DNA from 3 places in the Colwellia sp. 6M3 genome. Region 1 is predicted to be linked to each of the others. Evidence: predicted binding sites of a transcription regulator. Region 1 holds the regulator's gene; each other region holds the start of a gene.

What was found. The regulator MetJ, encoded in region 1, represses methionine synthesis genes. The targets are predictions, from matches to a motif close to TAGACGTCTAGACGTCTA.
Region 2: a site for MetJ is predicted at 2,788-2,805, ahead of serA (phosphoglycerate dehydrogenase). Genes of this name have one in related genera too.
Region 3: a site for MetJ is predicted at 7,292-7,309, ahead of msrA (peptide-methionine (S)-S-oxide reductase MsrA). Genes of this name have one in related genera too.

Annotation. Positions count from the first base shown of each region.
Region 1 covers NZ_JACGWF010000135.1:486-7,402, reverse strand. Annotated here, with positions in the region: gene H4J50_RS17980 (TorF family putative porin) at 134-778, shown strand; gene metL (bifunctional aspartate kinase/homoserine dehydrogenase II) at 946-3,453, opposite strand; gene metB (cystathionine gamma-synthase) at 3,564-4,721, opposite strand; gene metJ (met regulon transcriptional regulator MetJ) at 4,952-5,296, shown strand; gene H4J50_RS17960 (VOC family protein) at 5,388-5,807, opposite strand; gene H4J50_RS17955 (malic enzyme-like NAD(P)-binding protein) at 6,020-6,917, opposite strand, start outside.
Region 2 covers NZ_JACGWF010000055.1:892-12,670, forward strand. Annotated here, with positions in the region: gene H4J50_RS12360 (peptide MFS transporter) at 1-954, shown strand, start outside; gene H4J50_RS12365 (5-formyltetrahydrofolate cyclo-ligase) at 1,301-1,936, shown strand; gene rpiA (ribose-5-phosphate isomerase RpiA) at 2,092-2,748, shown strand; gene serA (phosphoglycerate dehydrogenase) at 2,858-4,087, shown strand; gene H4J50_RS12380 (phosphatidylglycerophosphatase A) at 4,342-4,812, opposite strand; gene thiL (thiamine-phosphate kinase) at 4,815-5,786, opposite strand; gene nusB (transcription antitermination factor NusB) at 5,805-6,221, opposite strand; gene ribE (6,7-dimethyl-8-ribityllumazine synthase) at 6,234-6,698, opposite strand; gene H4J50_RS12400 (DUF6170 family protein) at 6,925-7,233, shown strand; gene H4J50_RS12405 (VacJ family lipoprotein) at 7,270-8,070, opposite strand; gene H4J50_RS12410 (DUF2802 domain-containing protein) at 8,271-8,774, opposite strand; gene H4J50_RS12415 (chemotaxis protein CheW) at 8,796-9,290, opposite strand; gene H4J50_RS12420 (chemotaxis protein CheW) at 9,378-10,262, opposite strand; gene H4J50_RS12425 (ParA family protein) at 10,267-11,043, opposite strand; gene H4J50_RS12430 (flagellar motor protein MotB) at 11,056-11,779, opposite strand, start outside.
Region 3 covers NZ_JACGWF010000004.1:51,466-63,244, reverse strand. Annotated here, with positions in the region: gene moaA (GTP 3',8-cyclase MoaA) at 1-748, shown strand, start outside; gene H4J50_RS01895 (molybdenum cofactor guanylyltransferase) at 748-1,377, shown strand; gene moaB (molybdenum cofactor biosynthesis protein B) at 1,370-1,900, shown strand; gene modA (molybdate ABC transporter substrate-binding protein) at 1,923-2,744, shown strand; gene modB (molybdate ABC transporter permease subunit) at 2,746-3,453, shown strand; gene modC (molybdenum ABC transporter ATP-binding protein) at 3,450-4,631, shown strand; gene H4J50_RS01870 (HesA/MoeB/ThiF family protein) at 4,624-5,376, shown strand; gene H4J50_RS01865 (DUF3820 family protein) at 5,419-5,640, opposite strand; gene H4J50_RS01860 (DUF3083 family protein) at 5,797-6,918, shown strand; gene msrA (peptide-methionine (S)-S-oxide reductase MsrA) at 7,364-7,924, shown strand; gene H4J50_RS01850 (tetratricopeptide repeat protein) at 8,058-8,903, opposite strand; gene H4J50_RS01845 (HDOD domain-containing protein) at 9,214-10,374, shown strand; gene H4J50_RS01840 (acyl-CoA dehydrogenase family protein) at 10,513-11,667, opposite strand.

The DNA of each region.
Region 1 (6,917 bases):
ATTTGATGACAAATTAAAATTCAACTAAAAAACATGTAAAGCACTGATATATGATTATTTAATATAAAAATAGGCACTCAGGCACTTTCTTTGCAATAGCTACAACAATTATAAAAACTTAGTGGACTAAAACATGAAAAAATCAATTATCTCTCTTTCATTATCGACGATTCTAGCAACTTCAGCATTGGTTTCTACATCAGCCTCAGCACTTGAAGTAGAAGGTTTAAGTGCCAATGTTGGTCTAGTTTCTCAATATATTTTCCGTGGTATTGTACAAACAGACACAGCCTCAGCTAGTGCCGGTATTGATTATGAAAATAGTGGCTTTTATCTTGGAACTTGGGCGGCGGACGTTCAAGACGGTTTAGAAGTTGATATTTATGGTGGCTACGGCGGAGAGCTAGACAGTGGTCTAGGCTATAGCGTTGGTTTTACTTCATACCAATACACGGGTGATTTTGATACCTCATATAACGAAATCAACTTAGGTTTAAGCTACGATATGTTCTCACTGACTTATAACGTCGGTGAGTGGGAAGTTGAAAATGGTCCAGATCAAGACTACGACTTCTTATCGGCTACTGTTGAGCATGAAGGTTTTTATGCTATTTACGGTACTTGGGGTAAAGACTTTGATGGTGATTACATCGAAGTAGGTTACGGTACTGAAGTTTCAGGTTTCGATGTTGGTATTGCTATTGTATCTAACTCAAAAGAATTAGCCGGCTCTACAAGTGACGAAAACCTAGTATTTAGCATAGGTAAATCTTTTTAATACATAGTTAACAGCAACTATAATTAGATGTATCAATAAAATATTGATTGGTTGAGTTAAAGCCAATCAATATTTTTTTATCGCTAACAATTTTTTAATGAGTCAAAATTAAAATACTTAGTCTAGACCTCTAATTTAAGTCTTTAATTTAAACCTCAATTTAAACCTCAATTTAAACCTTTGATCTTAACTTGCTGATGACGATGGTTTAATTGTTGGCAAATAGTAACCAAATCGGCATGAATGCCACCAGCGGTTACATCACGACCTGCACCTGGACCACGAATAATCAACGCATTTTCCTGATACCATTCACTCTTAATTTGAAATACGTTATCGCACGGTGTTAACTGCGAGAAGGCATCTGTTTCACTCAACTCTTCCAAACTCACCTTTGCAACAACCTGACCATTGTCGCTTATAAACCTTGCTACATAACGAATAACACAAGCTTTCTCTTGTGCCTGTTTTAAGCGCGATAAAAACATCTCGTCAAGCTCAGCTGTTCGTGTAAGAAACTCGGTTAATGAGATATCACGCAGCGGTTCTGGTACTAAGCTTTGGCAGTCGATATCTGTTAACGATAACTCAAAGCCAGCAGCACGCGCGAGTATTAAAAGTTTACGTTGAACATCTCTACCTGATAAATCTTCTCGAGGATCTGGCTCTGTAATACCTTGTGATAACGCATCATTAAGCAGCGTTGAAAATGGTGTCAAACCATCGTAATACTGAAATAGCCAAGATAACGTGCCAGAAAATATGCCAGAAATTTCTGAAATTTTGTCACCACTATTAAGTAGCTCTTTAATAGTTGAATTAATAGGTAAGCCTGCACCAACCGTCGTATTTCCAAGCCAAATACTGTTGTTTTTATCTGCAGTTGTCAGTAATTGTCGATAGTTTTCTGTACTTGAAGAAGCAGCCCATTTATTCGCACCAATGACATGTATGCCACGGTTAAAAAACTCTTGGTACAAGTGGCTGAAAGCTTCACTAGGTGTAATATCAACAATAATCAATTCATCGTATGGGTGACTGGTTAACCACGCTAATAATTGTTCACTATCATATTGCTGTGCTTGTTGTTGATAATGTTCAAGCGCATTGGCTACATCTATACCATCGGTATTTATTAACGCTTTACTGGCGCCAACCAAGCCAACTAAATGAACATTTTCTAAGCCTGAAACACGTGCAATTTGTTTAGGTAACATGGTTAAAAAGCGTTGACCAATATTGCCTAAACCAGCAACTACCAATGCTATGTTTTTAGCGTCTTTTGTCATATCTGCATGAACATTATTGAGCACTTCACTCGAGCAAATCTCAGGTAATATCGCAATATAACTATGCTCATTAAAAGAATGTAAAAAATGTAAAGTGGGCTGATGTTTTAGCGCTCTTTTAAACCTAGCGCGCATATCTCCTTGCTTTGCCACGCTATGACCCACAATAGCTATAATCGCCACTGGTTTAAAGGTTACTTCTGTGTCATGGCTTGCTAGCCACTGGCTAACCGACTTTTGTTGTGCCTGTGGTACAACTATGTAGCCTTCGTCAAGGTTATAACAAACCGGTGAAAATTCACTGGCCGCTAACTCACCTGACTTGGCTAAAAAACTAGCAGACTTTGCTAATATTAAATCGTTTAAACTGGTCACCGAAAGCTCTTGCTTTGCTATTTGACCAAACTTGCCTATTTCACTACCGCTAATATCAGGTGCAAAGCTGCTCGCAACATGTAGGTGGGTATTATGATTGGTTAATGGTTGTAAGGTTTTTGCATGTAAAACAGGATTACCCAAACGACCAAGTTCATTAGCTACAGCATTAGGCAAACGGTGTAGTTTTCTCGCTGAAGGTACAATGCGAGGATCGGCGCTATAAATACCATCAACATCAGTCCAAAGCGTAACATTTCTCGCTTGTGACAATGCTGCCATTATTGTGGCCGAATAATCACTACCGTTACGCCCCAATGTACACGTTTGCTGTTGTTTATTACGTGCGATGTAGCCTGTTACAATCACTAATTTATTCTGTTGGCGAAGCGCAGAGAATGCAGTTTCACTTACGCTATAGTCAATGGTGCAATTTTTTTCATCTTGAAGTAGCAAGAAATCCCTCGCATCTAACATATAACTTGGGCAAACACTTTCGCTTAATACCGCTGACAATAAACGTGCTGACCATACTTCACCAAAGGCTAATAAGTCATTTTGATAACTTATAGGGTCATTGATTAATTTTTTTGTGCTGTCTGCAATTTCATCACTTAATAAACCATTAAGTCTGACAGCACTGCTGGTATTTAAAAGCTCATCAATTAATGTGGCTTGCACAGTATTTAAATCAGCAAGCGCGGCAAGTAATTGCTCACGTAACGTTACTAATTCATTATTTTCTTTATTGTATTCAGCACTTAGCAAAGTCGCATCTTTTAGTTCAACAGCTCGCTGATAGATATCAAACAATGCATCTGTAGTACTACCGTTGGCAGATACCACTACAATGTCGTTTATCTGGCAATGCTGACGAATAATATCCACTACACGTTCAATACATGCACTGGTGGCTAAGCTACTGCCTCCGAATTTATGCACATTACTAGCAATTTTTACCAATTTATTATTTGCCAAATTAGGCGTTTCCGCTACATTAGGATCAATCATTTTATTACCGCAGGCTGACTGATATTGTCACACCACTTTTAAATTATTTTTAATACGCTTATATCAAGGTCGACCAAATACACGGATTGGCCAACTTTTGAATAACGGATTTAGGCTTGGCTTGCATCAAGTGCTTGCGAAAGGTCATCGATCATATCTTCGATATCTTCAATACCCACAGAAAGTCGTATTAATGACTGAGTTATACCAGCAGCCAATTGTGCTTCAATCTCCATACCCGCGTGAGTCATGGTGGATGGATGACTGATCAAGCTTTCAACACCACCTAATGATTGAGCAAGGGTGAAAAACTTTAATTTATCGAACAATACTTTCACCGCTTCAACGCCCCCTTTAATCTCAAAGCTCATCATAGCGCCAAAATCATATTGCTGCTTTTTAGCTAATTCATGTTGTGGGTGATCGCTCAAGCCTGGAAAATATACTCGTTCTACCGCTGAATGCTGTTGCAAAAACGCTGCGACAGCATTAGCGTTAATTTGATGTTGTTTCATCCGAATAGGTAAGGTCTTTAAGCCACGTAAAGCTAAGTAACTGTCGAATGCTGAGCCTGTTATGCCGATACAGTTTGCCCACCAAGCAAGCTCTTCACCTAATGCTTGTTCTTTGGCAACTAAAACGCCGCCAACGACATCACTATGACCGTTGATATATTTAGTTGTTGAGTGAAAAACAATATCAGCGCCTAACAAGAGTGGTTGCTGTAACGCTGGTGATAAAAAGGTGTTATCAACAGCGACTAAAGCGCCTACGTTATGGGCTTGTATGGTTATCGCGGCAATGTCGACCAAACGTAAAAGTGGATTACTAGGAGACTCAAGTAAGACTAACTTAGGTTTTTTGGCAAGCGCTTCGCTTAATGCCGTTTGATCGTTTTGATCAACAACCACTAATTTAAATTGACCACGTTTGGCCAGGTGCGTAAATAATCGAAAACTGCCCCCGTAACAATCATGAGGGATCACTACTGTGTCTTCGGTATTAAGCAACTGGCAAATAAGATGAACGGCTGACATACCTGTACTAGTGACAATACCAACCGCACCTTGTTCCAATTCAGCAATAGCACGGGCAAATGTTGCGCGTGTTGGATTACCCGTACGTGAATAGTCAAACTGACGCTTTTCATTGAAACCTTTCAATGCATAGGTACTTGAAAGATGAAGAGCTGGAATAACAGCGCCATGGTGTTGGTCACTGTTTATACCGGCTCGAACAGCGGTAGTGGCTATTTTTTTCTCGCTCATGTGAACTCCAGATTGGATATTTTCTATATAGATGTTTGGACGTCTATCAATCTAAACGCTTTAAAGTGTGCGGTCAAGAACTTTAGACATCTAAACTTCTACACATTCGTTATTGACTCACGCCCCACAACCAGTAAAATCAGCTAGTAAGATAAAACTTATCGCAAACTGGTACACCAGAACAGCAATTTCTAAGTTTATCGCAATTAATTAAGCATAGAGGAATATTCATGGCAGAGTGGAATGGCGAGTATATTAACCCTTACGCCGAACACGGCAAAAAAAGTGAGCAAGTAAAAAAAATAACCGTGTCTATCCCTTTACGTGTGTTAAAAGTACTAACTGATGAACGTACACGCCGACAAGTAAATAACTTGCGCCATGCAACCAACAGTGAACTATTATGTGAAGCGTTTTTACACGCATTTACTGGCCAACCGTTACCTGACGATAGTGATTTGGCTAAAGACAACACACAAAAATTACCAGCAAGTGTTCGCAGAGCGTTAGAAGCACAAGGTGTAACTGACTTTAGTGAATACGAAACTGACATGGAAGAAGAAACAGAAGATTAATGGGATATAAACTATTAGGTTTATAAATGACAAAAGGCGCTTAAAGCGCCTTTTTTTATTATCTGAAGTATTTACTAGTGAAATTCATTTTTTAAATATACCAAGTTGCATCATTCAATTGCAGTAAATCCCACTTCGTTCCGTATAAGTCCTTAAACACGACTACTGTGCCATATTCCTCAACCCTTGGCTGTTCTGTAAACTCAACACCTTGGCTTTTCATGTATTCATAGTCTCGCCAAAAATCATTGGTTTGTAGAAATAAAAAAACTCGTCCGCCGGCCTGGTTACCAATTGATTGTTGCTGCTGCTCATTACTCGCTTTCGCCAATAATATATTAGTCCCTTCAGCGTTAGGAGGCGAAATTTGTACCCAGCGTTTCCCGCCGCCCAAGTCGGTATTTTCAATGAGTTCGAAGTTTAGCTTTTGGGTATAAAATTCAATTGCATCATCGTAATTTTCAACCACTAAGGCAATGTTAGATATGCGTTGTTTAATTGCTTTTGTCATATACTCTGCTCAACTGCCTTGCTTGTGAATTTACTCTGGAGTTTTTTTCAGCATACATATTATTCTAAAGTTGTTGATAAATAGTTTTCAAAAACCAAAGAAATCCATTGTCTGTATTTAATAAGCTTTTAAAATCAAAAAAGACGTCAATGTGACGCCTAATTTGTAGTGCCAATACCGACACCCTATCTTGCTTTTAGCTACCTAAATAACTAACCGTTATAGTTTTCAGGCATCTCTAGTGCTGCAACACCTGAATCAACGGCGGCTTGCGCAACTGCAATAGCTACAGCTGAACGTAAGCGCGAGTCCATTGGCTTAGGAATAATATAATCTTTACCGAAGCTTAAGCTTTCAGTACCACTAGCGGCAAGCACTTCAGCCGGCACGACTTCTTTCGCCAAGGTACGAATAGCATGCACAGCAGCTATTTTCATTTCGTCATTAATAGTTCGTGCGCGCACATCTAAAGCGCCACGGAAAATAAATGGGAAACAAAGTACGTTGTTTACTTGGTTAGGATAGTCTGAACGACCCGTAGCGATAATTAAATCATCGCGCGTTGCCAAAGCAAGTTCTGGTTTAATTTCAGGATCTGGGTTTGAACAAGCAAATATCACGGGGTTAGCAGCCATCAGCTTGACATGTTCTGCCGATAATACATTAGGGCCAGATACGCCAACGAATACGTCTGCACCATCAATAGCTTCTACTAAAGTACGTTTATCGGTATTATTAGCAAATAATTTTTTATATTCATTTAAATCGTCACGACGGGTATGAATAACGCCTTTCGTGTCGAGCATATAAATTTTTTCACGTTGTGCGCCACATTTAATCAACAACTCCATACAAGCAATTGCTGCCGCACCTGCGCCCATACAAACAATGTTAGCGTGTCGCAATTCTTTACCTTGAATTTCTAACGCGTTGATCATACCTGCTGCGGTGACAATAGCAGTGCCATGTTGGTCGTCGTGAAACACGGGTACTTTACAACGTTCAATTAACGCTTTTTCAATGACAAAACATTCAGGTGCTTTAATGTCTTCTAAGTTAATACCACCAAAGCTGTCAGCGATATTTGCTACTGTGCTAATAAAGTCCTCA
Region 2 (11,779 bases), on a different contig from region 1:
ATCACTACACCTAAATTAGAAGGTGTAGGTTCAAAGCCAGTAGCGCCTTTATCAGCAAAAGGCCAACGTAATAGTTGGACCATTATTGTTGCCTCACTCGTTGCCATTGCTATTGTTACAGTATTAACATTTCAAGGTGTTATCGTTATAGACCCTATTGCCACAGCGCAATATGTTGCCATAGCATTTACTTTAATTTTTGTTGTTTATTATGCAGTTATTTACTTTTGTAGTGATTTAACAGGTAACGAAAAGAAAAAACTTTGGGCACTATTATTAATTTGTATTGCTTCTGCCTGTTTCTGGTCTGGCTTTGAACAAGCAGGGTCTTCAATGAACTTATTCGCACGTGATTATACTGACCGTATGATAGGTTCTTTTGAAATACCAACAGCATGGTTTCAGTTCTCAAACTCAATGTTTATCGTTTTGCTTTCACCTTTTTTCGCTGCATTTTGGATTAAGTTAGGCCAAAGAATGGTTACACCTGCATACGGCATTAAATGTGCTGCTGGTTTAATTATTATGGCGAGTGGATTTATTGTTATGTTTTTTGCAGCACAATATGCGGCAAGTGGCTTACAAGTAGCTCCAGGTTGGTTAATAACAACTTACTTCCTTCACACGGTTGGTGAATTATGTTTAAGCCCAATCGCGCTAAGTGCTGTAAGTAAATTATCGCCAAGAAGATTTGCCGGCCAAATGATGGGTGTGTTTGTTTTAACTTATTCAATTGGTAATATTATTTCTGGCTTACTTGCGGGTAATTATGATCCTAATAACGTTGAACAAATTCCAGCGTTATATATCCAAATCAGCCTATTTAGTATTGGTATTGGTATTGTAATTTTGCTTGTAGGTTTGAAATCAAGATTCTGGGAAGCGCTTAAAACAGAAGAAGATGATTCAACAGCACCGAACGCAGGAAACAACGGTACAACCACTACAGCATAGTTTTTCTCAATAATAATGCTTAAAAATAGCCAACAATTTGTTGGCTATTTTTTTGTCTGAAAAAAATGCACTTTAAATTTATTATCGTCGTTTTAGCACTGCCCTCATTTTCGTGACGATGCAGCCCCTAATTAACTGAACAGATAACACACGCTAATCCGAAATTTCATCTTAATAAAACTATTTAAAACACCTAAAAGCATCAGTAAATATAAGTAATTAATTCCGAGTTGTAACAATATACCCATAAGGGGCTATTTCCTTTTGCAGCTGTTTCTTGTACGTTGTGCTTTAGCCTATTATTTTGACGCCGTATCAGTTTAACTTAAGAAAAACGCGATTAATTATGACCACACGAAATCAAATAAGACAATTGATCAGGACCAAACGCCAAAACCTCAGTCATATTGATCAAAAAGAATTATCAGGTGATTTACTCACCCAATTAACACAAAGAACCGATGTGCTAACAGCTAAAAATATTGCCGTTTATTTAGCAAACGATGGTGAACTTGACCCTATGTTATTTATACACTGGTGCTGGCAGCAAAATAAAAATATTTATTTACCTGTTATTCATCCCTTTAGTCCTGGGAATTTATTATTTCTGCATTATCATCAAAATAGTGAAATGCAATCAAATAAGTACGGAATTTTAGAGCCTAAACTTGACGTTCGACTAATTAAAAGTATCAACGATATCGATATTATTTTCACCCCACTAGTGGCTTTTGACCTAACAGGTAATCGCTTAGGTATGGGAGGCGGGTTTTACGATAGAACCTTATCAGCTTGGTTTAAGCACTATCGCTATGTGGATGAAGAGAAAAATGCGTACGAAAGAAAGTTAACTAAGCCCTACCCTATTGGTCTGGCACATGACATTCAATTAATAGACGCAATTCCCTCTCAGCTCTGGGATATTCCGCTACCAGAAATAGTAACTCCGACTAGACAATATAAATTCGACATACATAAATAAACGCTAACTTAGTTAATACTGTTGTTATAATAGTGGCAATTGTAGTTAGCCTTCAGTTGTCATAATGATTATTTTAAACTTTATTGAACTGGGCACTATATTTTACTAACAACTGACAGTTAATAACTTCTAACTTATTTAAATACAGGCTAATTATGACTCAAGATGAAATGAAAAAAGCGGCAGCAATAAAAGCCCTAGACTATATCAAAGCGGATACGATTGTTGGTGTAGGTACGGGCTCAACAGTTAACCACTTCATAGACGCGCTTGCGACTATTAAAGGGAGCATTATCGGCGCAGTGTCTAGCTCTGACGGCTCAACTGAGCGCTTGAAATCATACGGCATTGAAGTATTTGATCTTAATAACGTTGATGGTATTGATGTTTATGTTGATGGTGCTGATGAAATTAATCCTCATATGCATATGATTAAAGGTGGTGGTGCTGCCCTAACCCGCGAGAAAATAGTTGCTGCAGTTGCTAAGACCTTCGTGTGTATTGCTGATGATACGAAACAAGTGCCTATGCTAGGTCGGTTTCCATTGCCTGTTGAAGTGATTCCTATGGCACGTAGTTATGTTGCCAGAGAGTTAGTTAAGTTAGGTGGCGATCCTGAATATCGTCAAGGCGTTGTTACTGACAATGGTAATGTGATCCTTGATGTGCATAATTTAGAAATACTCGACCCTAAAGCGTTAGAGAATAGTATTAATGCTATCGCAGGAGTCGTTACTAATGGCTTGTTCGCTAATCGTCCTGCCGACGTATTAATTATCGGCACACCAGACGGTGCAAAAATAGTAAAATAACACTTTAGAGTTTATGCCCTATATGATAGTTTAGGTATCTAGCCATCTAAACGCTTATTTAATTAAGTTTAAAATAAGTAAATTTTTGATCCAGAGAAGATTAACAACCATGAGCAATAATTCATTAGCGAAAGACAAAATTAAAATATTACTTTTAGAAGGCGTTCATCAAAGCGCTTTGGAAGAGCTTAAGAATAAAGGCTATTCTAATATTGAATATATTAAAACCTCACTTTCTGAAGCTGAGCTTATTAAGAAAATTGCTAATGTACATTTTATTGGCATACGTTCTCGCACAGATTTAAACGCAAAAGTGTTAAGCCATGCTAAAAAGCTTGTTGCTATTGGTTGTTTTTGTATTGGTACAAACCAGGTCGATAAAGCGGCAGCACAATCATTAGGTATTCCGGTATTTAACGCACCATTTTCAAATACCCGCTCTGTTGCTGAGTTAGTGTTAGGTGAAACGTTATTATTATTGCGCGGTATTCCTGAAAAAAGTGCTCAAGCACATCGTGGTGTTTGGAATAAGTCTGCCGCGGGTTCAGTTGAAGCTAGAGGTAAAACTTTAGGTATTATTGGCTATGGTCATATCGGCATGCAATTAGGCATACTTGCAGAAACGTTAGGTATGAGAGTACGCTTTTTTGATATCGAAACTAAGCTACCTTTAGGCAATGCCAGCCAAGCTCCTACCATGACTTCATTATTAAAAGAAGCCGACGTTATTAGCTTACATGTTCCTGAAACACCGCAAACAAAAAACATGATGGGCGCTGCAGAATTTGAAGTGATGAAAGACGGCGTTATATTTATTAATGCTTCTCGTGGCACTGTTGTTGATATCGATGCGTTAGCAGAGGCTTTAAGCAGTAAAAAAGTGGCCGGTGCAGCCATTGATGTATTCCCGATTGAACCTAAAGGCAACGATGAAGAATTTGTTAGCCCATTGCGCGCTTTTGACAACGTTATTTTAACGCCTCATATTGGTGGTAGCACTAAAGAAGCACAAGAAAACATTGGTCTTGAAGTAGCAAGCAAGCTGGCTAAATATTCAGATAATGGCTCTACGTTATCTGCGGTTAACTTCCCTGAAGTATCACTTCCTGGACACATTGGTACTAGCCGCTTATTGCACATTCATCACAATAAGCCAGGCGTGTTGACACAAATCAACCAAATGTTTGCCAAGCATAATATCAATATCGCTGCTCAGTATTTACAAACTGCCGACCAAATTGGTTATGTAGTTATTGATATTGAAGTTGAAAGTCGCGAGTTAGCGTTAAAAGAGTTAAAACAAATTGAAGCGACAATTAGAGTTAGACTTTTAAACTAGCTCTATCGCTAATATTAATGTGAATATGCATGTGCATGTGAATACTAAATCGTAAAAGCCAAAGCCTATAAGCTTTGGTTTTTTTTTAGCAATGTGTGCGGTTAGACAATATGCTTTTTGAAGATTAGAGCTTAGGGTGTGATTTTACTAGCATCGAACAATGTTCGACTTATAAACCGAATGACAAGCCAAGTTATAGGCTTAACTACAAAAATACGCACTGATAAGAATAATTGAAGGGGAAAGTTTTAACTTTAGTAGAAAATAACCATCATACAGGCCCAAGCGGCAATACCTGCGACAATATCGTCAAGCATAATACCAAAGCCACCATGACAGTTTTTATCGATATAAGAGATGGGCCATGGCTTTAAAATATCAAAAAATCGAAATAACACGAAACCTATCAGTAGCGTTTGCCAAGTTACTGGCATTAAAAACATGGTGATCAACAAGCCTACAAATTCGTCCCAAACTATCGCGCCATGATCAGGCACGCCAGCATCTTCGGCAGCTTTACCACAAATGTAAATTCCGGCGATACTCATAACAATTAACAACGACAAATAAATTGGATTACTTAACGGTGCCATCAATAAAAACAATGGTACTGCCGCTAAAGTACCAAAAGTGCCCGGTGCTTTAGGTGCTAAACCACTACCAAAGCCCAATGCCAGAAAATGCACAGGATTTGATAGACGAAAGTTTGCCGTAGATTTTGTCATATTCAGTCTTTGTTGCGAGAGAAATGTTCGAAACTTTTAGCGTGCAGTGTTACAGGTTTACTGTTTAGAGTCGTCGTGATTTTTTCACTACGGTTGATCTGACCAATACAGGTAATCGTGTTACTGGTATTAGCTAAAGCTGTTTCCATGCCTACTTTGTTATCTTCAGAAACCGTAAATAACAGTTCGTAGTCATCGCCACCAGCTAAGGTCATTTCATACGCTTTTTCTAAACCAACAGTGTCACGCAAAGCATTCGAAATAGGTAAATCGTCTAAAACAATATTAGCGCCTACTTTAGATGCTTTACAAATATGGCCTAAATCTGCAATTAAACCGTCAGATAAATCGATTGCTGAACTTGCGTACCCGCGAAGTGCTTGTCCGGCAAGAATTCTCGGTGTTGGAAAATCTAAGCTGCGTTGTACACTTTCTCTATATTCAGGGGCTACATTCACCTCTTTGAATATATGTTTAAGCGCTAATGCTGCATCACCTATTTCACCCGTGACATATATCCAATCACCGGCTTTGGCTCCTGCACGTGTAAGGTGCTTATCTTTTGGTACTAAACCCTGTGCAGTAAGTGTAATGCTCAAAGGGCCTTGTGTGGTGTCTCCACCCACTAATTGCACGTTATAAAATTCGCACAACTCAAACACACCTTGGCAAAATTCTTCTACCCACTTCACATCAACTTCTGGCAATGTAATTGCCAGAGAAATCCAAGTAGGTTCAGCGCCCATGGCGGCTAGGTCAGATAAGTTTACCGCTATCGATTTATGACCGATAGCTCGTGCGCTAGTCTCATGTGGAAAGTGCACGCCGGCAACTAGGGTATCTGTGGTAATTGCAATATTTTGACGCTCAGAAGGGCTGACTATGGCGCAGTCATCTCCGATCCCGAGTACAACATCCTTGCGTTTAATCGTTTGCTCACTAAAGAAGCGCTTGATCAATTCAAACTCTTTCATATTACAACCAAATTTTGACTATTCGTTCGGGCGAACAAGCTTAACGACTTTGTCTAACACACCGTTCACAAACTTATGACTATCGTCAGCAGCGAATGATTTTGCTAATTCAATGGCTTCGTTGATAATGACACGATAAGGCACATCTAAGCATTGAGTTAGTTCATATACCGCAACACGTAGAACCGCTTTTTCAACATGGTCAACATCCGCTAATGGGCGATCAACATGTGGTGCTATGTTATCATCAATACTGCTAACATTGGCTGTTACACCAGTAAACAATTGTTGAAAATAAGGAATGTCGAAACGACGCGCACTGTTCTCAGTCAAAAAATTTAATTCGATTTCAGAAACGTTATTTTGGCTTAGCTGCCAAGAGTAGACAGCTTGTACTGCCAATTCTCTGGCTTTTCTTCTAGGTGTTGGTTTCACAATAGTATCCTGTTATAACTTATCGAGCACATTAACCATTTCTAATGCACTTAACGCTGCTTCAGCGCCTTTGTTGCCTACTTTCAGGCCAGCACGATCAATAGCTTGTTCAATAGTATCTGTAGTAATAACACCAAATGCCACGGGTAAAGTATATTCCATTGCTACTTGTGCTAAACCTTTATTACACTCGCCTGCAACAAAATCAAAATGAGGCGTTCCACCACGGATAACAGCGCCAATAGCAATAATGCCATCGAATCCGCCTTTCGCAGCGATTTTTTTAGCTGCTACTGGCAGCTCATATGCACCAGGAACACGAATAACAGTAATATCGTTATCTGCAACATTTCCATGGCGTTTAAGTGCATCTACTGCACCTTCAAGTAAACTTTCAACAACAAAACTGTTAAAACGAGAGACTACAATGGCGAATTTCTTACCGGTTGCATCAAAGTTAGCTTCTATGACATTCATTTAAAAATCACCTACTGATAAAAATTTCGGCAATTCTAGCAAATTGCACGCCACTGAGGAACTCGTTTTGACAAATTTATACAAAATTAAACCGCTAAACTTGCTGTTTCACTTTGAGTAGCAGCACTTTAATCTGATTAAACTATTTTATTTGCTCGTGGCACATTAAGCGCCATTTTTGTATCATAGTGATATCTATACTTTACGTGCATATAATTAAAATTTTATGACTATTTATTTTTCTTCAAATAAAATACCGGCCTTGCATGAATTTAGCTTACATCAGCGACAAGCTATTTTAAGCTTGGCACAGGCTAAAATGTCTGCACCTGAAAAATTTATACTAAACATTATTAAGTTATCGTTATTGATACCACCATTTCTGTTTATTGCTAATTTACAAGGCTTTGCATTAGCAGCATCGGTGGCCGTTGTGTTAATAGCCTACTTTGCCTTATTAAGACCTATAATGTTGTATTTCGCACAAAAACATCTTGATAAAGCAATTGCCCAATACAAAAAAAGCGAACATTAGTTCGCTTTTTTCTTCTTTATTTTACTATAGATAAAACTACATTCCTTCTAGCTCTTCTAGGTAAGCGTCAATATTTTCTTCTTCTGCTTGGTCCACTTCGATAGGCGGATTACCATCGTGAACTTTAAATTCCATATTTTGGAAATAGGCATTTTTAACAAACTCGTACGGGTCTATTGCATCTTTTAGAATGCCTTCTTGATCTGCAAACGAAGCTCTAGCTTCCAAACCAATAATACCTGCACGCAACAAGTTAGGCCAAAAATCGATAATGGCAAGTGGCCAGTAATAGCTATCAACAAAGTCACCCACTTCTTCACGTACCGACGAAGGACCTAATGCGGGTACCATTAAAAATGGTCCGTCGCCAACTCCGTAACTGCCGAGTACTTCACCAAATTCTTCTTCTTTGCGATTCCAGCCAAAATCACTTGCTGGGTCGAAAAACCCTAATAACCCTATGGTCGAGTTTAAAACAAAACGACCCGTTGATTTAGCCGCCTCGGTGAACTTTGCTTGTAACAAATGATTGATGATAGTTGAAGGTTCGTTCAAGTTCAGCGCCATGTTGTAAACACCTGAACGTAAATCCGTTGGCATATATTCCACATAACCTTGAGAAGCAGGTTTGAAAACATACTTATCGGCATAATCCCATGTGAAGGTCCAAAAAGGACGGTTTATGGCTTCGAGCGGATCTTTTGGATCAGATACGGATTGTTCTGACGAGGGTGTTGTCGAACATGCGGTTAAAAATAAAGTAAATATTATCATTAACAAAATCTGGAAATTAAATGTCGCCTTCTTGTTCAAAGCAACTTTTTTTGATCTGTTCACTACAGGATCCTTGTTAGCTAACCGATAGTAAAATTAATAACGGTTAAAATAGAAATATTTTTAAAGGCTTGAGTTTATCACGACAACATTAAAATTTTCATTTAAAAATGTAAATTTAATCGCAACTGACAATAACCAGTAAATAAGCACAGCAGTGTGAGTTGATGTAGAAGACAAGTACAAAGTAACTAAGTACTTAGCTACTTAGCTACTTTTTGGCGATGTATCGACAGTAACATTTCAGCTTCTGCTCTAGGTATTTCGCATTCACGCATAATTTCAGCGATGTCTGCGCCAAGTTCAACCAATTTTTGAGCGCGTGTGTATAGCTTATCTTCTGGTTGTTGATGGAGAAGTTTTTCTATGGTCTCAGCTTGAGCACTAAATTGCTCTTGAGCCACTTTTATACGGTGCTCTAGTTGTTTGCTAACTTGTTCATTTTCTAACTGGGTGTCATTACATTGTTGTTGGGTAGCTTCTAATGCCGACTGATTACTCGCAAGCAGATTTTGTAATTCTATCAGCTGTATTTCTTGGCTTTGTACCTGTTGCTGCAAATTCTGAATTTGCTGAGAAAAGCGATTTTTAAGCGCCAATAACAACATGGCAACAAGCATCACAATGGCAAATGCGATTAAACTTATCAGGTTAGCAGGAATATTTTCCATAAGACTATTGGCTTCACTAGAAATTAAAGCCTGCATTAGCAGGCTTATGAGCTATCGTTAGAATTGTTTTAATTCATCCCATTCGTCATCAGACAGCAGTTTATTTAAATCGACTAAAATAAGTAGTTCACCTTCTCGGTTAGAAACACCTTGAATAAACTTCGCACTTTCATCGTTACCTACATTAGGCGCTACATCTATTTCTGATGCTCGTAAGTAAACCACTTCGGCAACACTATCAACTAAAATGCCAATGACTTGGGTATCCGCTTCAATGATCACAATACGCGTATTATCTGTTATTTCAGCAGATTCAAGCCCAAACCTTGCTCGGGTATCAATAACGGTTACAACATTACCACGAAGATTTATAATACCCATAACATACATAGGTGCGCCTGGCACTGGTGCTATTTCGGTGTAGCGCAATACTTCTTGTACTTGCATTACGTTAATACCGTAGGTTTCGCTACCAAGTTTGAAGGTTACCCATTGTAGTACTTCATCATTAATGTCTACACGTTCACTTGCATTGCGTCTTTCATCAGACATTCTGCTGACCTCTTTAAATTTCTGTTTTACTAAAGTACTTATGCACTAAGTATACTGGCAAGATTAAATTCATCAATTAATCTTACTTTATATTTGCGTTATATTTGCGCCTTTTTCCAATAACTTAATTAAGGAATCAACATCTAACAGTGCGCACATACGATTTTTAACTAATCCGGCAAGCCAAGGACGCTTGTTTGGGGTATCTAACCATTTAACATCTTCTTGCTTAAGCGTTACCGTATCAACCAACTTTTCAGCCGATAAGCCCCATTCTGAATTATTAAGCATAATAATGTATTGATAATTAAGTGCTGAAAGTAGTGCTTGGTCGCATTTTTCTGGCATTACCCAAAGCGCAGTATCAACCACGTTAATTTTTTCTTCTCTATGCAGCATAACGCCTTTAAACCAATCAGGCTTACCCATAAGTGGCGTAGTTTTATTATTGCTGTGTATACCGCCTAATTCAACTAATGGCACAGCGATAATTAATCCAGCAACTTCGAAAAACATAGCCTGAAAGTCACCTTGACGATAACTCAGCGGTTTACTGTCAGCAAAGCCCCCTAAGCTTTTACGTGTTTTAATTTCATTAACATTAGCTTTAACCGCTGCTAATGTGGGTTCATTAGTGATTGTTTTCGACTGTATTTCTGACGACTTATTCTTTGACGAAATGGGCTCAACGTCTATATCTTCTGAAGCTTTAGTTTCAACCTGCGTTTTTTCAAGTAAACTTTTATTGGCCGCCTTTGCTGAGCTTAGTGGTTTAGCCTCTTCTTGTGCTGCAACTTGCAATAAATTGGCATTATTAAGTAAGCTCTCAAGTGGCTGTGCTTGTTTTTCTTTAACGGGTAACGTAGCTTTTTCTTTAACTTGCCGCGCTGGTTGTGGCTCCACTTCTTCTGTAAGCAATTCTGACAAATAGCTTTGCATTAATTTTTTACTAGCAGCTAAAGACTTTGACATGGGCTTACTTACTCTGTGTAGTTAAGTTAACTAAATAGGTTAATAAATCTCGATAAGCTATGACACCACGAGATTTCGCAGCATAGTCAGAAGGCACTTTTTGAGCGTTACTGGCATTTCTAAAATTAGTATCGATCGGAATGACTGCCGACCAAACATCTTCACCATATAATGTTAGCAGTTTTTGATAAGTTAATATCGACGCTTTTGTGCGTTTATCAAACATAGTAGGCACAATAGTATATTTAAAGCCTGAGGGCTGCTGCGCTTGCATAATATCTAACGTTTTCATCATACGATCTAAACCCTTTAGCGCTAGAAACTCGGTTTGAACCGGAACAATAATTCTATCACTGGCGGCTAAGGCATTAACCATAAGTACCCCTAACACAGGAGGACAATCGATTAATACATAGTCATATTCGCTATCAATTGCACGTAAAGCTTTTTTAAGTACTAAGCCCATACCGCCTTTATTACCAAGTGCGCGATCAAGTGTTGCTAACCCCATGGTTGCCGGCAATATATCAATATTGTCATAACTCGATGGACAAAGGCTTTGCATTATTTGCTCTTTGCTCGCTACTTGCATAAACAAGTCATACACACTCAGTTCCAAGTCTTCCGACTCAATACCAAAATAATAACTTAATGATGCATGCGGGTCGGTATCAACAAGCAGAACACGATGGCCTTGTTCTGCTAATAATCCAGCCAAGGCGATAGTGGTAGTTGTTTTGCCTACCCCGCCTTTTTGATTTGCAACTGTCCAAACTACCAAGTGTAATTCCTATTATTCATCATCTTTATTTTCCGGCGGGTTAGTGACTTCAGGGTTATTAGTCTCCGCTCTTGTTGTAATACGAATACCACCATTTTCCAGCCTAATAATACGAATTTCATCATCAACATCATCAGTATTAATGTTTTTTATCGCTTCTACGTCTTGTACTGAAATAGTTGGTGTCGCCAATAAATTGGCTTTTTCGAGACCATACTTAGAAATAGCAATAACAACACGACGGTTTTTTGCTCTTCCAGTGGCTGTAGCATTGTCACCACTTGGGTAATATTGACCATACCCTTCTATCGCCATTCGGGCAGGGTTTAAGGTTAACTCTTCTAAAACTCTTAAAATAGCGGTTGCTCTAAATACTGATAACTCCCAATTAGAAGAGAATATTTCTGTTTCAATTGCTTGATTATCAGTATAGCCCCGCACCCGAATATAGTTACTCGCATCAGCAATAACTTGATGAATAACGAGTAATATATCTTTAGCGGCATTAGTTGGCGAAGATGAACCACTAGGGAACAGCAAGCCGCTGTTTAATTCGATTTCTAACCAGTCACCGTCAATTTGTAATTGTGCGTAGCCAGATTCAACTAACTCGTATAAAGCTTCATGTAGGTCTTTCTCTAGAGAAGTTAATGTCGTCCCTACTTGAGCATCTGAGACGTTTGATAAGGTTACTTCACCGGTTACAAGTTCAGGTCCAGCGTCAATTAATATTCCA
Region 3 (11,779 bases), on a different contig from region 1:
GCCTGAAATAATTGCAAAATGTAAACAAACGCCTGGCATTAAGAAAGTAGCCATTACGACTAATGGCTACAAACTGCCTGAGCATTTACCTGCTTGGTTAGATGCAGGTATTGATGCCATAAATATCAGTATTGACAGTTTAGACCCTAGACAATTCCATGCAATTACTGGCCACGACAAGCTTGATCATATCCTCAAAGGTATTGATATGGCGATTGATGCTGGCAATGTAGCCATCAAAATAAACACGGTTTTAATGCGTGAATATAATGGTTACGACATTGCAAGTTACTTAGCTTGGTTAAAAGATAAACCGGTCACATTACGCTTTATTGAATTAATGCAAACAGGTGATAATAAAGAATTTTTCGATGCACAACATGTTCAAGGTTCGCGCATAAAGCAGAACTTAATCTTAGACGGTTGGTTACCGGTTATTAATGATAAAACCGCAGGACCAGCGCAAGAGTTTTATCACCCAGATTATGCCGGTAAAATAGGCTTGATCATGCCTTACTCAAAAGACTTTTGTAATACTTGTAACCGTTTACGCATAAGTTCGTTAGGTAAATTGCATTTATGTTTATTTACCGAGCAAGGTTTATCGTTAAAAGACTATTTACAAACCGATGATGTTGAGCCGTTAAAAGCTGCGATTACCCAGATGCTAACCGACAAAAAACAAACTCACTTTTTACATGAAAAACTTACCGGTGCGACAAAAAACCTTGCGATGTTGGGCGGTTAATGACTTTATTCCAATCATGCTTAGGAGTCGTTTTAGCGGGGGGGAAGTCTTCCCGCATGGGGCAAAATAAAGCCGGTTTGCTGCGCGATAATCAAGACATGCTCAGTTATAGTAAATCGCTGCTTAACGCTGCTGGTAGTTCGCAGGTCGTTGTTAGTGGCGGTGAACACGGCGTTGACGATCTTCTAGCTGATATGGGACCTCTAGGTGGCATTCAAAGTATTATTGAACAATTTAAACCTCAAGCACTGTTAATTTTACCGGTTGATTTACCGTTAATGACCTCAAATGAACTTTTAGCATTAAAACAAGCAGGCGAATTAAGCCAACGCGCTTGTTACTTTACGGATAATTACTTGCCCTTATATTTACCGGTAAATGCTTTTGTTGAACAGTTTTTTCAACAATCACTGTCTCGAACTTACTCTCAAGGTAAGTCGCAAGTAGCATCAAAATCAGCTAATAATAAACGTAATTTATCTGGGCCTTCAGTTCGAAGTTTACTCACGCAAATTCCGCATAGGGAAATAACGCCTAAAAATAGCCAATGTTTATTCAACACCAATACGCCTGAGCAATGGCAACAGGCAAAGCAACTTTTATCTTTACAAAGGAAATCTCATGTCTAGTAATTCCCCTATCCATTGTGGCGATGGTTTCGTGCCATTAAATATTGCAGTGTTAACCGTTTCAGATACCCGAGAAGAACACAACGACACCTCAGGCCAAGCATTGGTTGAGCGCTTACAAGGTGCAGGTCATAAGTTAGCAGCGAAAGAAATTTCAAAAGACGATGTATACCAATTACGCTCAATTGTTTCTCAATGGATTGCCCGTGACGATATACAAGTGATATTAACCACAGGCGGCACAGGTTTTACTGCACGAGACAATACACCTGAAGCACTGTTGCCTTTATTTGATAAAAACATTGAAGGCTTTGGTGAAGTATTTAGAGCAATATCGCTTGACGAAATTGGCACCTCAACCGTGCAATCTCGTGCCTTTGGCGGCATGGCAAATAGTACCGTTATATTGTCTGTACCGGGGTCAACAAATGCCTGTAAAACAGCTTGGGATAAATTAATAGTTGAGCAATTAGACGCCAGTCATCGCCCATGTAACTTTGTTCCGCATTTAAAGTTTACGTAACGCATTTTTATAGAAAGTACACATGTCCGAGCTCATATCTAGATTTACGTTTAAGCTTTTAATAAAAACTCGCCTGCTATTGGTGGCTTGTTTTACTTTGTGTGCCCAGCAAACATTCGCTGTAACACTACAAGAGCAAGCTCGGCCTTTTCGTATTGCTGTTGCTGCTAATTTTGCGCCAGCACTTGAAATACTCTTAGCTGACTTACCCCATAGAGAGCAGATTGATTTACAAATTATCAGCGCGGCGACTGGCACGCTATATTTGCAAATAAAGCACGGCGCTCCTTTTGATTTGTTTTTATCTGCCGATACCACGCGCCCAGAGCTGCTTGAACAATCGCATCTGATCGTAGCAAATAGCCGAAAAACTTATGCTTTTGGGCAAATTGCTTTATGGTCGGCAACCCAACCTATAAGTGATTTAAGTGAACTAATGCACTATTCAGGTAAGTTAGCTATTGCCAACCCTGACACCGCACCTTATGGCATGGCAGCACAACAAGCGCTCACGCATTTGTCTTTGTGGTCGAAAATTAGTCGTAACTTAATTACTGGTATTAACATCAATCAAACTTTTCAACAGGTTCGCAGTCAAGCGGTGCCTTTAGGTATAGTAGCCAATAGCCAATTAGTGATGAATGATCACAAAGGTATTATTATTCCTGCGAGTTATTACCAACCTATTGCTCAGCAATTAGTGATTATTAAATCTAGTCCTCAAGTTGAACTTGCAACACAAATAAGTGCTTTTCTTCTGCAAGCAAGTAGTCAACAAACATTACAAAAACTGGGTTATTTAGCCCTTGAATCATCAAGCAAAATGAATAAGGTCACGCAATAACATGACGGATATTTCAGCTGATATTCTCGCCCTTGTCACCACCTTAAAAATGGCGGCTGTTACTACCGTTATACTACTGCTTTTAGGTACGCCACTCGCATGGTATTTGGCAAAGTGGCAAAGTCGATTTAAAGTATTTTTTGAAGCCGTTGTTGCTCTGCCGCTAGTATTGCCACCAACTGTATTAGGGTTTTATTTACTGTTGGCGTTTTCTCCTACATCATTACCTGGAGAATTATGGCAAAGCGCCACTGGCAGTCAACTTGCTTTCAGTTTTAGTGCGATTGTTATCGGCTCGGTGCTATATTCCTTGCCATTTGTTGTACAGCCATTACAAAAAGCTTTTGAACAATTAGGCGATCATCATCTTGAAGCTGCCGCTATGTTAGGCGCTGGGCCAATAGATAGATTTTTTAGTATTGTTTTTCCACTTACTAAGGCCAGTTTTATTACCGCAACCGTTTTAGGCTTTGCACATACGGTAGGCGAATTTGGCGTAGTATTGATGATTGGCGGTAATATTCCAGGCGAAACAAGGGTGTTATCCATCGCATTATTCGACCATGTAGAAGCGTTTAATTACACCAATGCCCATATACTTTCTTCAGGGTTATTAGTTGCTTCGTTGATACTGTTATCTTTAGTTTATTTACTGGGGAATAACCTAAGTAAAAGCTTGAACAGTAAACAACGAGTCGTTAAGTCATGAGTAAGATACTAACGCCTGAGCGAACGCCTCAACATAAGATCAGCACTTCTACCCTAACAGTAGACTTTTCTTTGGCATTTAACAGTTTTGAAACAGTGATTAAGCAAAAGATTAGTATCGATAATATTACCGGTATCTATGGTGATTCAGGCTCAGGAAAATCGACTTTATTACGGGTAATTGCTGGTCTTGAAAAACAAGCAAAAGGCCACGTTTCGTTAAATAATATGACGTTACAAAATAGTGACGAACATTGTTTTATTAAAGCAGAAAAAAGACATATCGGCTTAGTATTTCAAGACAGTCGTTTATTTCCACATTTAAACGTTTATGAGAACTTAGCTTATGGCGCTAAGCGACTTAAAAACCGTAAATTAACCATTGAAGAAGTTTTGACATTAACCCAGTTAACGCAATTACAACACCACAGTGTTACGCAACTTTCTGGCGGTGAAAAACAAAGAGTGTCAATTGCTCGAGCTTTATTAGCAGAGCCTAAATTACTATTATTAGACGAACCTTTTAGTGCCTTAGACAAAACGACTAAATCGCAAATGCTGACTTTTTTAAAAACCATTCAACAACAACTTCAATTACCCATGCTATATGTCAGTCACAGTTTGAGTGAATTACAGAGTATTGCCGAGCAATTAGTCGTAGTGTCAGCAGGAAAAATTAGCCAAGTAGCCCCTATTCATCAAGCAATCCACGACTTAAATAGCCGCGGTGAATCTAGTCCTAAAACAAGCTTGTCGTTAGCTATTGCTGAGCATTTGCCTGATTACGGCCTAACTCGCCTTTTACTACCCGCAACACAGAACGATAAACACAGCATATATTTACCGCTACTTGCGCAAAGTATCGAGCAAAAAAGTGAACAAAGCTTAATAGGCCAACAACTGCGCTGTATCATCTATGCAAGAGATATTAGTATCTGCCTAACAGCGCCTGAGCACAGTTCAATTGTTAATCATTTACCTGCAACAATTACCGCTATTCAACACAATAAAACCAATGCGTTAATTACATTAGAATGTGCTGAACAAGCCTTTTATGCGCAAATTAGTTTATGGTCAGCAACTCGAATGGCGCTATCGGAAAAAATGGCGGTATACATTCAGTTTAAAGCCAATGCTGTACATAGTTATCATTATACAGGGCCAATTCCCCATGCTTAGTGCAAACGAACAATTACGTTTTAGTCGTCAAACTATGTTAAAAGGTATTGGCGAGCAAGGTCAGCAAGCCCTAAAAAATGCCAGTGTTTTAATTATTGGTGTTGGCGGTTTGGGTAACCCAGTAAGTGTTTATTTAAACGCTGCAGGCATTGGTAATATCTATCTGGCTGATGGTGACAGTATTGACATTAGTAACCTACACCGACAAATACTGTTTGATGAAAACGACATTGGCAAAAATAAAGCCGACAATGCCGCCGAAAAACTACAGCAACTTAATAGCAGTAATAACATTGAAGTGCTCGATGAAATGCTCGACGCTGAGTTAGCCGACTACTATTTCCCCCTTGTCGACTTAGTGCTTGATTGTACTGATAACATCACTACGCGTTATTTAATCAATCAAAAATGTATTGAACATAAAAAGCCGTTAATTATTGGCGCAGCAACCGGTTTTGACGGACAACATATGTTTGTAAATCCAAACATACCCGACAGTGCATGTTATCAATGCTTATTTCCAGCCGACAAAAAAGCACCTGATAATAATTGTCAAACTTTAGGGATATTAGGACCAATTCTCGCCATTATCGGCGGTATGCAAGCCTTGCAAGCCATTAAGTTTTTAACCGGCCATACGGTCGCAACCAATCAATTAAATATTTTCGATGGCTTGAATAATTCATGGCAACAATTTACCTTAACAAAACAGAAAAAATGCCCCGTTTGCTCAACAAAAAATTAATACCGCGATTTTTTGTATTTAAATTTACTATAATTTAATCGCTTAACTTCGCAATAAGGGTCTTAACATATCTTCTAAGCCATTAAGTTTTACTTCATAAATAAGTGCCAACTGCTCGCCAAGTTTTCCTTCAGGTAAACCCTTAGCATGAAACCAAACCAAATATGGCTCAGGTAATTGTAGTAACTTTCGGCCGCTGTACTTTCCGAATGGCATGATCTGATTTATTGCAGCAACTAGCTCTGCTTTATCCTCTATCGACATATATTTCGTCTGCTCAAGCGAGCCTCCAAATGTTATTTACTATTTCAGTTTCGCTGATTCATTGACATAAAAATGTCACATCTACGGCTTATAATCCAACTCATATTTAATGAATCGGTATCAATGTGGTACCTAAAATTGAGACAAGGAATTGTGATGTCAATAGTTAGGAAACGTAACGCTGCAGCAAAAGCTTATATACCGGCAAGTTCGCGCGACAATCAGTATATCTTGGCTGAATTTGCTTTAACAGATCAACTGCTTGCAGAGTTACCCATACAAATAGCTAAAGATGGCAGCAGCAATTATTATGACTGTTATCAAACGCTAGCGAAAATATTATTTACCCTAAGTAACGAAAGCGAGATTAAAAACAGCATACTGGTCGCCAACAATAAATTGGTCAGAGTGCGTTATAGCCAAGAAATGCATCAATGGCAAACAAAGCAGCAAATCATCTTCTATTACGATCCAAATCAGCATGTATTACAAAACTCCTTCTTTGATGCCAATATTAGAACAAAAAAAATAACCTTAGTATTTTTAGCGTCAGGAACAGATATCAGGCTTGGTGCTGCCGCTTTTCATCAACGCGTAAAAGCTTTACTGAAAAAATTTGCTCAGCAAATAAAACTCCCGCTCAAAGAAATACGTATGCGCGACCACCAACACTTAACCTATGACATTTTTGCTAAAAACAAAGGCTGCAATACAAGTACGGCACATAAATTCAGGCCTATCGGCCAAAGGTATGCAAGTGAAAATGTTGCTCTAGCTGAAAATACAGCGTCTATCACTTATGCCATTATCGACTTAACACTCGATCATAGAATTTCTCAATTAGTAGATATTGATCCCACAGCCAAAGATCCCTACAACCCAATATACACTTACTTAACCGATACTTTTTCTTTAGTCGCAAAACGTTTTAACTTAAATAATGGCGCCCTGATTGCGAACGGATTAGTCCCTATTGTGCGACACAGTTTGCATGATTTAGTATCCAAAGTTGGAGAATTGCAAATGTTAGGCTACAACCCAAACCAAAGTCCTTGTGGCATTGTTAGCCGATGGCAAGCAGCTGAATTGGTTGATAATGTACAGTTTGTCTTTGTTGCCCATTCTGAGAATGGTGAAGAGCAAAACTATGCGAAATTTGTTAATCAAATAGAGCAAGCCATGCGCCTATTAGCTACAGAATTAGAGCTTCCCACTGAAAAAGATGAATTAACCTTACGCTTTCATCAACATGTTGCTTTTAACTTAACCTCAGATTAGCCCCTTTGTGGTGTATGTAATGAGCCTAGTGTTTATTAAAAAGCACTAGGCCAACTTCAACAGCACTTTACTTTGACTCGTTTTTTAAATCAGACTTACTTTTTAATTAGACTTTTTTAATCAGTGACGAAGGCATTAAATTGCCAGAGTATTTTCACCTTCTCTCTTAAAACACGCAACGAAACTTTGTGATTTAATATGCTAATCATAAAGCTTATTACTCCCTATTTTTTTATGAATATCTCTCACTTCAATACTTTATTAAGTAACTTATCAATTATCCTATTTTTTAGCGGCTAGTATTTAAAATTAGTGAATAAAACATATAGACATCTAAACGTCTGAGTGCTATCTTTTACAAAAGTTAAATATATAGACGTCTAAACGTCTCATGTATTAACAAAATGATTTATTTCACCAAGAAAATTTTCCGAGGATTAGATAAATGAGCATCGAAACAATAACATTAGGCGCAGGCTGTTTTTGGTGTATTGAAAATATTTTTGCTCGCATAAAAGGCGTTGATTTAGTAAAAAGTGGTTATGCCGATGGCGACATTATCAATCCAAGCTATGAGCAGGTTTGCAGCGGTACTAGTAATCACGCAGAAGTGGTGCAAATCAACTTTTATCCAGAGCTATTAAGTGTAGAGCAAATTTTAACGGTATTTTTTGCTATACATGATCCTACAACGATCAATCGCCAAGGTGATGACATTGGTAGTCAATATCGCTCAACTATTTTGTTCCATAACCCAGTTCAGCAAGAAATAGCGATAGCGCGAATTGCTGAGTTAACTGATGAAAAAGCCTTTGATCAACCTATAGTTACCTCTGTAAAAGCCGCCAATAATTTTTATAGTGCAGAAAGTTACCATCAAGACTATTTTACTAACAACCCTGAAAACAAATACTGCCAGTTAGTGGTTGCGAAAAAGATACAAAAATTTTTACATGAGTTTTCTTATTTATTAAAAGATGAAAACTTAATAGCTCAAGCGAGTTAATAGCAACGACTTTACAAATTACGCCCCCTCTTTAGCAAACATGATGAATAAAAAAACGCATAACAATAAATTGTTATGCGTTTTTTTGAGCATTATTAACTTTATTTACCTAACTTAAATAAACACCTGAGTGTTAATACATTAAGGTGTATAGCTTACGTCTGTATTTTGTTGCTAGCGCATCACCATCTGGCAATGATTTCAGCACATCTAACAATAAATCTTTACTGGTCATATCTGCGCCATCTTTTTGTACTAATAAAAACAGTATCGACAACGCTTCATCATTACGATTAACTTGGCTGTATTGCGCAGCTAGTTTTTGCTGTAATTCAATATTATCCGGATCGTTTTGTAATTGTTGCTCAAGCGCTTGAATTTCAGGAGAATCTGCCGCTTGATTCGCAAGCTCCAACTTCGCCACTAACGATTTATAATCGCTATCTTGATCAATCATTTTTATGCTATTGAGCAAAATTTCTGCTTCTTCGACTTTACCTGTTTGAATATAAACATTGGCCAATACTAACTTAATATCAGCGCGTTCATTGTCGAGTTGGTAAGCTTGGCTAATAACAGGCAATGCCTCAGCAATTTTATTTTCTGCTACTAACTCATTTGCTTGAGCTAATAAAGAGTCTTGCTCTTTTGGTAAATATTTCGCCAAAAATTCACTAATACTTTCATCAGTTTGTGGTCCAGTCAACCCATCAAGCGGTTGACCGTCTTGTACTAAAATAGCGGTGGGTAAACCTTGAATACCAAACTGTTGAGCAATTTGCCCTTGAGTTTCACAGTCAACCGTTGCATACAAAATAGTATCGCCAACATGGGTTAATGCTATAGCTAATTTATCTCGCAATTCAACACTTTCTGGTATTTGCTGAGCCCAAAAATCAACCAGTACAAGTTTAGTTTTTGATTCTTCGAGAATAACTTGCTGAAAATTTTCTAAGGTAATCGCAATAGAATTTGCCATTAATGCAGTTCCAATAATAAAGACATATATTTTTAAGTGGGGTCAAACCCTAAAGATGCAAGCAAATGTGCTAAATATTTATTGTAAGCACAGACTATAAATAAGTGCGCGTAACAGCTGTATGATTAAAACCTAAGTTTATAAGTTTTATCATGCGGCTCTACACTTGCTCTTAAACTATTTTAAACAGCTTAGCTAATAATGTTATCGAGGTTACCGCAAAGTCAAATAAGTGACGTGTATTACATTTGACCTTAATACTTAATAAGTTCATAATTTATAGGAATTTTATTATTAAATAAGCCGTAAAATGTCATTAGAAATGTTTGTTATAGTTATCGTCATTGTTACCTCTCTTTTATGGTATTTAAAACGAGGAAAAGGCAATAGAAGAATTAGTCGCACTCAAAATATTGTCGCTAAACGAAGTCAATCACCAGCAGCTAACATACGTAGCATATCATCTCCCATTCAGATGCCAGTACGCCTTATTCCAGAGGAAAATAGTGGGGTAAATAACTTAGCGCATAATTCAAATGACTTTTTGAATTTTACATTACTGCCTTTTGATATTCTTAATCGTAAGCAGCAACAAAATATTAATGAAATGAGTCAATGCTGCCGCCAGCCAAACCCCTTATTGTTAAGTTTAACCAAAAGCGAGCTTGAAGCTAAAGAGCTAATCACTCTGATCAAATCAGATGCAGAAATGACTGCCAAAATACTTAACACGGTTAACTCCTCACTTTTTTCTTTGCAACAACCCATTGAAAGTATTCATCATGCTATTGTATTTATGGGCGCAACCGCAGTAAGAAATATCGCTATACAATTTATTTTACAACAAAGTTTGTCATTCAAAGACGAAGCGCAAGCGGCTGCTTATAAGAAAATATGGGTCTCAAGCTATCTCGCAAGTTCTTTAGTATTTTTACTCGCTAAACATTTAGACAAAGAGAATGCCGCTGAATTATCTACCTTGTGCCTGCTAATGAGCTTGGGCGATATGACAATGCTCTCTTACAAGCCATCAATAGCCAGTACTTACTTAAATCAAACGTCATTGTTTGAAAGAGTACAAAATGGACAAATAACATTAGATGTAAACTCATCGGTAATAGGTAAGGCTTTAGCAGAGCAATGGCAATTGCCCAAGTCGATTGTTGACGGAATTGGTAACAGCCTAATCCCTTTAGTGAATAACAAACTCATCAGTGCTATGCCGCTTGAAGAAGCTCAAAATACTTTGCTTTGCTATTTATCTTGTCGACTAGGTGATTTAATTGCATTTGAAGAGGTTAGAGATATTTTTCAGAGTGAAAACAATGGTCTTGATGCATTAAGCAGCGTAGATTTCATGTATGTGCAAACAAATATAGAACAGCTAGGTCTAGAAAAAATTAGCCAATTATTCCAAGATCCAAGCTTTGTAAATAAAGCTAAGCGACTCATTGCTCAAATTGGCGCTTAGGTCTTATAATTTTTACTCATTCAGTTTTGTATATTAGTTTTATATTCAGTTATTATCTAACGCTCTTTCCCACGCTTAGTTTTCAAGCGTTGTAGGCAGGTTCAGAGCGTTTAACTTTTATTCAGCAGCGACAATAATTTAAACGTTTTGCAATAATTCGCGGGCTATAATCACTTTCTGAATTTCACTGGTACCTTCATATATCGAAGTTACACGCACATCACGCGCCATACGCTCAAGTGGGTATTCTTTTACATAACCTGCCCCACCCATTAACTGTAAAGCATCGTAACAGGCTTTATTGGCATTTTCTGTAGCAAATAATTTCGCCATTGACGCTGCCATACCAAAGGGCTGACCTTGGTCTTTAGTATATGCCGCTTGCATCAGTAACAATCGCGCAGCTTCCATTTCGGTATAGCGCTCTGCTAACTTCCACTGTAACCCTTGAAAGTTTGAAAGTGATTGACCAAATTGCTTACGATCTACAATATACGCTTTCGCATAATCGAGCGCGGCAAGTCCCACACCTAATGCTAATGAACCAATACCAATTCTACCACCTGCAAGCTCTCCAACAGCGACGCCAAAACCTTTATTTTCTGCGCCCATCATCGCCGATGCAGGCACACGACAATTATTAAAGTGCACTTCATTGGTCGGTGATGCTTTTTGTCCCATCTTTTCTTCTGCTTTGCCAATGGTGATACCGTCGGTGCTCGCTTCAACGATAAAACACGAAATACCTTTACCTTTTTTAGCGGCAGGATCGGTAACCGCCCAAACAACAAAAACATCAGCAAACGAACCACTGGTTATATAAAGCTTACTGCCATTAATAATATAGTCATCGCCATCTTTAACCGCTTGTGTTTTCATGCCCGCAGGGTCTGATCCTGCCGTAGCTTCAGTTAAACAAAAACCACCGGCGCGATATTCACCGCTACAAATTTTTGGCAAATATTTATTTTTCTGTTCTTCATTACCTACCGCTTGAATAACTTCTGCCACCATATTGGTTACCGATGTTGTTACCGCGGTTGAGGCACAAGCACGTGCTATTTCAGTAATGGCTAAGCTAAAAGCGACGGTTCCTGCTTCAACACCACCATATTCAGCTTTGATATTTAGCCCCATAAAACCTAACTCATTAAGTTTAGCTAAGTTTTTCAAAAACAATGCTTGATCCGTTGTTTCATCAAGCTTTGCTGCTACAGGTGCTAATTCACTATCGGCAAACTTTCTTGCCATATCTTGAATCATTATTTGTTCTTCAGTTAAAGACAAATCCATCAAAATTCTCACTTGTTATTAGTTTAATATTAGACTCTACTTTTTAAAGCTAGCGTTAATATTAATAAGACTAATGTAATAATACGTTTGCTATAGCTACAAAGTTTAGATT